One region of the Kitasatospora sp. NPDC001547 genome, then DNA from elsewhere that is predicted to be linked to it. Evidence: riboswitches for the same ligand, from Rfam matches in the RefSeq annotation. Region 1 holds a riboswitch; the other holds the start of a gene.

The links. Region 1 has a riboswitch for glycine ahead of gcvP (aminomethyl-transferring glycine dehydrogenase). Riboswitches for the same ligand answer to the same signal wherever they lie in the genome.
Region 2: linked by a shared signal. The riboswitch ahead of gcvT (glycine cleavage system aminomethyltransferase GcvT) and the one ahead of gcvP (aminomethyl-transferring glycine dehydrogenase) in region 1 are both predicted to bind glycine.

What each region holds. Positions count from the first base shown of each region.
Region 1 is NZ_JBIAVL010000029.1:58,434-62,638, reverse strand. Features, by position in the region: gene ACFY0X_RS33005 (PRC and DUF2382 domain-containing protein) at 52-1,221, opposite strand; glycine riboswitch at 1,446-1,549, shown strand; gene gcvP (aminomethyl-transferring glycine dehydrogenase) at 1,787-4,205, shown strand, end outside.
Region 2 is NZ_JBIAVL010000003.1:557,559-561,763, forward strand. Features, by position in the region: gene glyA (serine hydroxymethyltransferase) at 1-746, opposite strand, end outside; gene gcvH (glycine cleavage system protein GcvH) at 824-1,207, opposite strand; gene gcvT (glycine cleavage system aminomethyltransferase GcvT) at 1,307-2,428, opposite strand; glycine riboswitch at 2,659-2,760, opposite strand; gene ACFY0X_RS08155 (enhanced serine sensitivity protein SseB C-terminal domain-containing protein) at 2,970-3,770, shown strand; gene ACFY0X_RS08160 (enhanced serine sensitivity protein SseB C-terminal domain-containing protein) at 3,887-4,205, shown strand, end outside.

The DNA of each region.
Region 1 (4,205 bases):
GTACGCGACAAGGGCCCCGGACGGTGTCCGGGGCCCTTGTCGGGGGTGTTGTCAGACGAGCGGCCGTACGGGAGCCGGGCGGGACGAGGCGGCGGCCGGGGTCGAGTCGGTCGGCGAGCCGTGGGCCTGGCCGGCGGTGGTGTCATGGACTTCGACGTGCTCGCGGCGGAGCTCCTCCCGGACCGTCTCCTCGGTGGTGTACCGCTCGACGATCAGGCGGACCCGCTCGATGGGGGCGAGGTGCTTGTGGACCACCGGGCGTTCCTCGCGGATGGTGACCTCCTCGACGGCCTCGGCGATGTCCTTCTCGGTGAGCGCGGCACGCTCGGCCTCGCTGACCGGCATCCGTTCGACCCGGACGCGCTCGCGGACCACCGGGACGCGGCGCTCGACCTGTTCGGTCGTCACGTACTTGCGCAGCTTCGCGGTGCCGAGGGTGTGCCACTCGGTGGTGATCTCCAGCCGCTCCTCGCGGCAGGTGATCTCGACCGGGCCGCTGGGGGCGGAGCCGGTGTTCGCGGCGGTGGTCGTGGTGGGGGCGGGCGCGGGGGCCGGCTGCGAGTGCGGCCTCGGCTCCATGGCGGGCGCCACGGACGGGGTGGTGGGCGGGGCGGTCGTGGAGGTGGCGGCCGAGGGAGTGCTGAGGGTCCGCATGTCGGCCTCCGGGGCGGTCCTGGTGGTGTCGGCGACGGTGGGGGCGGTGAGGGTCGGGGCGGTGGAGCCGGGCGCGGCGGCGGTGGGAACCGGGGTCCTGGCCGGGGCCGGCTCGGGCGAGCGCTCGGGGGTGTGGAAGGTGAGCGGCTTGGCCGGGGCCGCCGCGGTGGTGGTGGCGGCGGCTGCCGTGGTGCCGAAGTCGAGGTCGGGCTGCTTGGCGTGGCTGCCGTTCTCGCCGTTCGGGCGGCCGTCCATCGAGGTGTCGAGCCCGTAGTAGCGGTAGAGCTGGAGCTCCTGGGCGGGGGACAGGTGCTGGCCGACGCCGAAGTCCGGCGACTCCTTCACCAGCGACTTGTCGTACGGCACCCGGAGTTCCTCACCGGAGAACTCGCTCGTGGTCAGTGGGACGAAGGCGTCCCGGCCGAAGATGCCGGTCCGGACCGCGGCCCACTCCGGCCGGCCGGTGGCGTCGTCCAGGTAGACCTCGTCGACCGTGCCGATCTTGTCTCCGTTGCGGTCGACGGCCTTGTGACCGATGAGGTCCCGTGGGTCGATGTCGGTCTGCACTCTTTCCTCCCGTGCGCTGAGCCTGCGGAAGTCCCGCAGAAAGGCGGCCGGAGCACCCGTGCCGGTCGCCACTTCACACCAAAAGCCATGAATCGGGCGGTCGCTACCGGGGTGCGCCCGGACGGGCGGCGCGCTGGACCGTCCGGGGGACGCGCGTAGACCCCGAGTGACCTGACGCACCCGTGATCGGAGGGCCTCCCGCTGGTACCCTGGGCGGCGACCGCAGAGCCCGCTCGGGAGAGTCTCCGACCGCGAAAACCGCTGGTCGGAGCGCCGAAGGAGCAACTCCTCCCCGGAATCTCTCAGGCATCCGTACCGTGTGGGGTAGGTCACTCTGGAAAGCAGGGCAGGAGTGTCGGCATGGGAGCCGGCGATCACCACCCTCACCGACGGTGCAAGCCGGCGGGGTGCCACAGCGCTCCGTGCGGGTGAAGCTCTCAGGTCCCGATGACAGAGGGGGAGGCCTGTCGGGTCCGCCCGCCCCGGTTCGTCCGCTGTGCGCAGCGGCGACGGCCGGCCGGCGTGCGTACCCCCGCCGGTCCGTGACCAGGAGGCCTCGACCACCATGAACGCCCAGCCGAACGCGGGACGCCCCACCAGCGCCTCGACCCTCACCGAGCTTGAGCTGGCCAGCCCCTTCGAGAACCGCCACATCGGCCCCGACGCCGCCGCGCAGGAGAAGATGCTGGCGTCCGTCGGCTACGGCTCGCTGGACGAGCTCGCGGCCACCGCGGTGCCCGAGGCGATCCGTTCCATCACCGCCCTGGACCTGCCCGCGGGCCGGACCGAGGCCCAGGTCCTCGCCGAGCTGCGCGAGCTGGCCGGCCGCAACCAGGTGCTCCAGCCGATGATCGGCCTGGGCTACTACGGCACCTTCACCCCGCCGGTGGTCCTGCGCAACGTCATGGAGAACCCGGCCTGGTACACCGCCTACACCCCGTACCAGCCGGAGATCTCGCAGGGCCGCCTGGAGGCGCTGCTCAACTTCCAGACCGTGGTCTCCGACCTGACCGGCCTGCCGACCTCCGGCTCCTCGCTGCTGGACGAGGGCACCGCGGCCGCCGAGGCGATGGCGCTGGCCCGCCGCGTCACCAAGGTCAAGGGCGGTGTCTTCCTGGTCGACGCCGAGACCCTGCCGCAGACCGTCGCGGTGATCAACACCCGCGCGGTGCCGACCGGCGTCGAGGTCGTCGTCGCCGACCTGTCCGAGGGCATCCCGGCCGAGATCGCCGAGCGCGGCGTCTTCGGCGTGCTGCTCCAGTACCCGGGCGCCACCGGCGTGGTCCGCGACCTCGCCCCGGTGATCGAGCAGGCGCACGGCCTGGGCGCGATCGTCGCCGTCGCCGCCGACCTGCTCGCGCTGACCCTGCTCAAGTCCCCGGGCTCGCTGGGCGCCGACATCGCCTGCGGCACCTCGCAGCGCTTCGGTGTCCCGATGGGCTTCGGCGGCCCGCACGCCGGCTACCTGTCGGTGCGCGCCGAGTACGCCCGCTCGCTGCCCGGCCGCCTGGTCGGCGTCTCCGTCGACGCCGACGGCAACCGCGCCTACCGCCTGGCGCTGCAGACCCGCGAGCAGCACATCCGCCGCGAGAAGGCCACCAGCAACATCTGCACCGCCCAGGTGCTGCTCGCCGTGATGGCCTCGATGTACGCCGTCTACCACGGCCCGGACGGCCTGGCCGACATCGCCCGCCGTACCCACCGCTACGCCGCCGCCCTCGCCGAGGGCCTGCGGGCCGGCGGCGTCGAGCTGCTGCACGGCGAGTTCTTCGACACCGTCACCGCCGTCGTCCCGGGCCGCGCCGCCGAGATCGCCGCCGCCGCCCGCGCCAACGGCATCAACCTGTACCAGGACGGCGAGGACCGGATCTCCGTCTCCACCGACGAGACCACCACCCGCGAGCACCTGGCCGGCGTCTGGGCCGCGTTCGGCGTCCCCGCCGTCGAGGTCGCCGAGGCCGCCGACGCGCTGCCCGCCGGGTTGCTGCGCGAGGACGAGTACCTGACCCACCCGGTCTTCCACAGCCACCGCTCGGAGACCGCCATGCTGCGCTACCTGCGCCGCCTGTCGGACCGGGACTACGCGCTGGACCGCGGCATGATCCCGCTGGGCTCCTGCACCATGAAGCTCAACGCGACCACCGAGATGGAGGCGGTGACCTGGCCGGAGTTCGGCCAGCTGCACCCCTTCGCGCCGATCGACCAGGCCCAGGGCTACCTGACCCTGATCCGCCAGCTGGAGCAGCAGCTGGCCGAGGTGACCGGCTACGACGCCGTGTCGATCCAGCCGAACGCGGGCTCGCAGGGCGAGCTGGCCGGCCTGCTGGCCGTGCGCGCCTACCACCACGCCAACGGCGACACCCAGCGCGACGTCTGCCTGATCCCGTCCTCGGCGCACGGCACCAACGCGGCCTCCGCGGTGATGGCCGGCATGCGCGTGGTCGTGGTGAAGACCCTGGTCGACGGCGACGTGGACGTCGACGACCTGAAGGCCAAGATCGAGCAGCACCGCGACAACCTCGCCGTGCTGATGGTCACCTACCCGTCCACCCACGGCGTGTACGAGACCCAGATCACCGACATCTGCGCCCTGGTGCACGAGGCCGGCGGCCAGGTGTACGTGGACGGCGCCAACCTGAACGCCCTGGTCGGCCTCGCCAAGCCGGGCAAGTTCGGCGCGGACGTCTCGCACCTGAACCTGCACAAGACCTTCTGCATCCCGCACGGCGGTGGCGGCCCGGGCGTCGGCCCGGTCGCGGTGCGCGCCCACCTGGCGCCGTACCTGCCGAACCACCCGCTGCAGGAGGAGGCCGGCCCGGCCACCGGCGTCGGCCCGATCTCGGCCGCGCCGTGGGGCTCGGCGGCCATCCTGCCGATCTCCTGGGCGTACGTCCGGCTGATGGGCGGCGAGGGCCTCAAGCGTGCGACCCAGGTCGCGGTGCTGAACGCCAACTACATCGCCAAGCGCCTGGCGCCGCACTTCC
Region 2 (4,205 bases), on a different contig from region 1:
TTCTTGGCGTACTCGGCCTTGGACAGGATGACGCCGCCGCGCGGGCCGCCCAGGGTCTTGTGGGTGGTGGTGGTGACCACGTCCGCGTACGGCACCGGGTTCGGGTGCAGCCCGGCGGCCACCAGGCCGGCGAAGTGCGCCATGTCCACCATGAGCAGCGCGCCGACCTCGTCGGCGATCCGGCGGAACGCGGCGAAGTCGAGCTGGCGCGGGTAGGCCGACCAGCCGGCGATGATCAGCTTCGGCTGGTGCTCCTTGGCGAGGCGCTCGACCTCGGCCATGTCGACCTGGCCGGTCTTCTCGTCCACGTGGTACGCGGCCACGTCGTAGAGCTTGCCGGAGAAGTTGATCTTCATGCCGTGGGTCAGGTGACCGCCGTGGGCCAGCGACAGGCCCAGGATGGTGTCGCCCGGCTGGATCAGCGCGAACATCGCGGCGGCGTTGGCCTGTGCGCCGGAGTGCGGCTGGACGTTGGCGTGCTCGGCGCCGAACAGCGCCTTGATGCGGTCGATCGCGATCTGCTCGACCACGTCGACGTGCTCGCAGCCGCCGTAGTAGCGGCGGCCGGGGTAGCCCTCCGCGTACTTGTTGGTGAGCACCGAGCCCTGGGCCTCCATGACCGCCACCGGGGCGAAGTTCTCGGAGGCGATCATCTCCAGGGTGGTCTGCTGGCGGTGCAGCTCGGCGTCGACCGCGGCGGCGATCTCCGGGTCGAGGGCGTGCAGGGACTGGTTGAGAACCGTCATGGTGTGGTCTTCCCGGGAGGAGGAGGGAAAGGGGCCGGGGCGGGGCGGCCGCCGCGCGACCGCCCCTGGCAGGCGGATCAGCCCTGGGGGTTGGTGAGCGCGTCGTACTCGTCGGCGCTGAGCAGCTCGTCGGTGGCCTCGACGCGCACCTTGAACAGCCAGCCGCCCTCGAACGGGGCGCTGTTGACCAGGGCGTTGTCGTCCAGGACGTCCTGGTTGACCTCGGTGACCTCGCCGGTCACCGGGGAGTACAGGTCGCTGACCGACTTGGTGGACTCCAGCTCGCCGCAGGTCTCGCCGGCGGTCACGGTGTCACCGACCTCGGGGAGCTGCACGTAGACGATGTCACCGAGCGCGTCGGCGGCGTGCGCGGTGATGCCGACCGTGGAGACACCCTCCGCGTCCGCGGCGGTCAGCCACTCGTGCTCCTTGGTGTACTGCAGGTGCTGGGGGTTGCTCATGGCGTCATTCTCCAGGATGGGAAGCGGGTACGACGAAGCGGGCCGCCGCGCGGACGGCCGCGACGTGCGTGTATGGGGAAAACCGGGGCCCGGCGGGGCTCAGCGGGCGCGCTTGTAGAACGGCAGCGCGACGACCTGGACGGGCTCGTGCTTGCCGCGCACGTCCACCGCGACGGTGGTGCCGGGGGCGGCGTGGGCGGCGTCGACGTAGGCCATCGCGATCGGCTGCCCCAGCGTCGGGGACGGCGCGCCCGAGGTGATCCGGCCGATCGGCTCGCCGTCGGCGGAGACCACGGTGTACTCGGCGCGCGGCACCCGCTTGCCCTCGGAGACGAGGCCGACCAGCACCTTCGGCGGGTTGGTCTCGGCCGCGGCGGCGGCCTGCTCCAGCGCCTTGCGGCCGACGAACGCGCCCTCGTTGGTGGTCTTGTCGAAGCGGACGACCCGGCCCAGGCCGGCGTCGAACGGGGTGAGGTCGGTGGACAGCTCGTGCCCGTACAGCGGCATTCCGGCCTCCAGGCGCAGCGTGTCGCGGCAGGACAGGCCGCACGGGACCAGGCCGTGGCCCTCGCCCGCGGCGGTCAGCGCCTGCCAGACCGGCTCGGCGTCGACCGGGTGGCAGAAGATCTCGAAGCCGTCCTCGCCGGTGTAGCCGGTGCGGGCGAGCAGCACGTCGCGGCCGGCCACCTGGGCCGGGAGGATCGCGTAGTACTTCAGGCCGGGCAGGTCGGCGTCGGTGGTCTTCGCCAGGATGGCGGTGGCCTCCGGGCCCTGGACGGCGATCAGCGCGTAGGTGTCGCGGTCGTCGGTGACGACGGCATCGAAGCCCTTGGCGCGGGCGATCAGCTCGTCGAGGACCAGCTGGGCGTTGGAGGCGTTGGCGACGACCAGGAAGGCGTCCTCGCGCAGGCGGTAGACGATCAGGTCGTCCAGGATGCCGCCGTCCTCGGCGCAGATCATGGTGTAGCGGGCGCGCAGCACGCCCAGCGCGGAGACGAAGCCGACCAGCGCGTGGTCCAGCATCTCGCCGGCCTGCGGGCCGGTGACGGTGATCTCGCCCATGTGCGAGAGGTCGAACAGGCCGGCCTTGGTGCGGACCGCGAGGTGCTCCTCGCGCTCGCTGCCGTAGCGCAGCGGCATGTCCCAGCCGGCGAAGTCGGTCATGGTCGCGCCGAGGGCGCGGTGCAGCGCGTCGAGCGCGGTCAGGCGGAGGGACGACATGGCCAGGAACTCCTCGGTCGGGGCACTCAGGGGTGCGCGCACCGGACCGGACCCGCTCGGGGGCCGACCCTGCGCGCGGGCATGCGGCGGCGTGGGTCTCCCCATCTGTCGTCGAACCTGAGAGCTTCACCGCCCACCTGCCCGCAGCTGTTTCCAGCTTGGGGGACAGCATGGCGGCTTGCACCGTGGGTGGGCGCACGACAGGGCCGGGCGCCGCTTTCCAGATGTGCCTAACCCGTGCGGTAGGGGTGCCTGAGAGATTCCGGGGAGGACTTGCTCCTTCGGCGCCGGCTGTGCCTGAACGGCACTCCGGGCTCTCCCGCGCGGGTTCGAGCGGCCGGTATGGAGTTGTGGGGGCCCGCGGCGCATGCCGTCGGACGCGCACATCATGGCACGTCCGGGACGACGAGGGGAGGGGGGACCCGGTCACACCGCGCGGGACCCGAACACGAGTCCTGACCCCGCCCCCGCGCGCCTCTAGACTGCTGCGCGTCGGCGCAGCAGAGGGCGGCCGAACGGCAGAGGGCGGAATCGGCGGCGCATGGGGTACCCGGTGGAGCAGCAGCAGGGGTGGGGCGGACCGGAGGAGGCGCCTGCGGGCGGCTCCTGGCCGGCCAACGAGCTGGAGCAGGTGCTGACCGCGGCCCTGGGCGACCCGGGCGCGACGCCGCGGGTGATCGAGGTGCTGGCGCGCAGCCAGGTGTGGGTGCCGCTGCCGGCCGGCGGCGACCCGCAGGGGCAGTCGCTGGACCTGCCGACGATCGAGCTGGGCGGCGACCCGTACGTGCCGGTGTTCTCCTCGCAGGAGGTGTTCCTCCAGCAGGCGCCCGGGATGGCCTTCGCGATCGCGCCGGTGTGGGAGTTCGCCCGCGGGCTGCCGCTGGGCGTGGGCATCGCGGTGAACCCGGAAGCGGCGGTGGGCCTGCCGGTCCCGCCGCAGGGCGTCGCCGAGCTGCGCCGCGGCCCCCGCGAGGACCGCTGGGACGCCGCCGGCGACCCGGCGCCGACCGGCGGGCGGGTGGCGCTGCGCGAGCCGGTGCCGGGCGAGGACCCGGAGCACTTCCTGGCCGCCTGCCGGGCCGAACTCTCGGCGCTGCCGGGGGTGCTGACCGCCCGCAGGGCGCTGGCCAGCATCGAGGGCGAGCCGACCGTGATGTTCGTGGGCGTCCAGTTGGACCCGGCGGCGCCGGCCGATCCGGCCGCGGTGAACGACGCGCTCGGCCGAGCGCTGGGAACCGCGCCGCTGCCCGGCGGCGTCCACCTCGTACTGCTCGACCTCGCCGACGACCCGGTGGTCGAGTGGCTGCTCACCCGGGTACTGCCCTTCTATACGCGGGCGTGAGCGGGTTCGTATCAGAGGCACGTCGCCGTGGCGGTGGCCGGTGCCGCGCCATAGGGTGCGTGCAGACGGCCGACGGGCCGGCGGGTTGAGGGAAAGAGGCGCGGCGAGGTGGGCGCATGAGTGCGGGAACGGGAGCGGGCGGTGTGCCGGGGGCCTGGGGCCAGGCACCGGCCGCCGGGCGCCCGGGAGCTGATCCCGGCGCGTTGGAGCGCGCCCTGGGCGATGTCGCGCCGGAGCGCTACGACGCGTACGAGCGGCTGCTGCACGCGCTGGCGGACGGCCGGGTCTGGATGCTGCTGTGGCACGGCACGCCGGGCAGCCCGGACGCGCAGTACGGGAACATGGAGATCAGCGGCCACGGCTACGCGCCGGCCGTCACCTCGCCCGAACAACTGACCTCCTCCGGCTGGGCGCGGGCCCACGAGGTCATCTCCG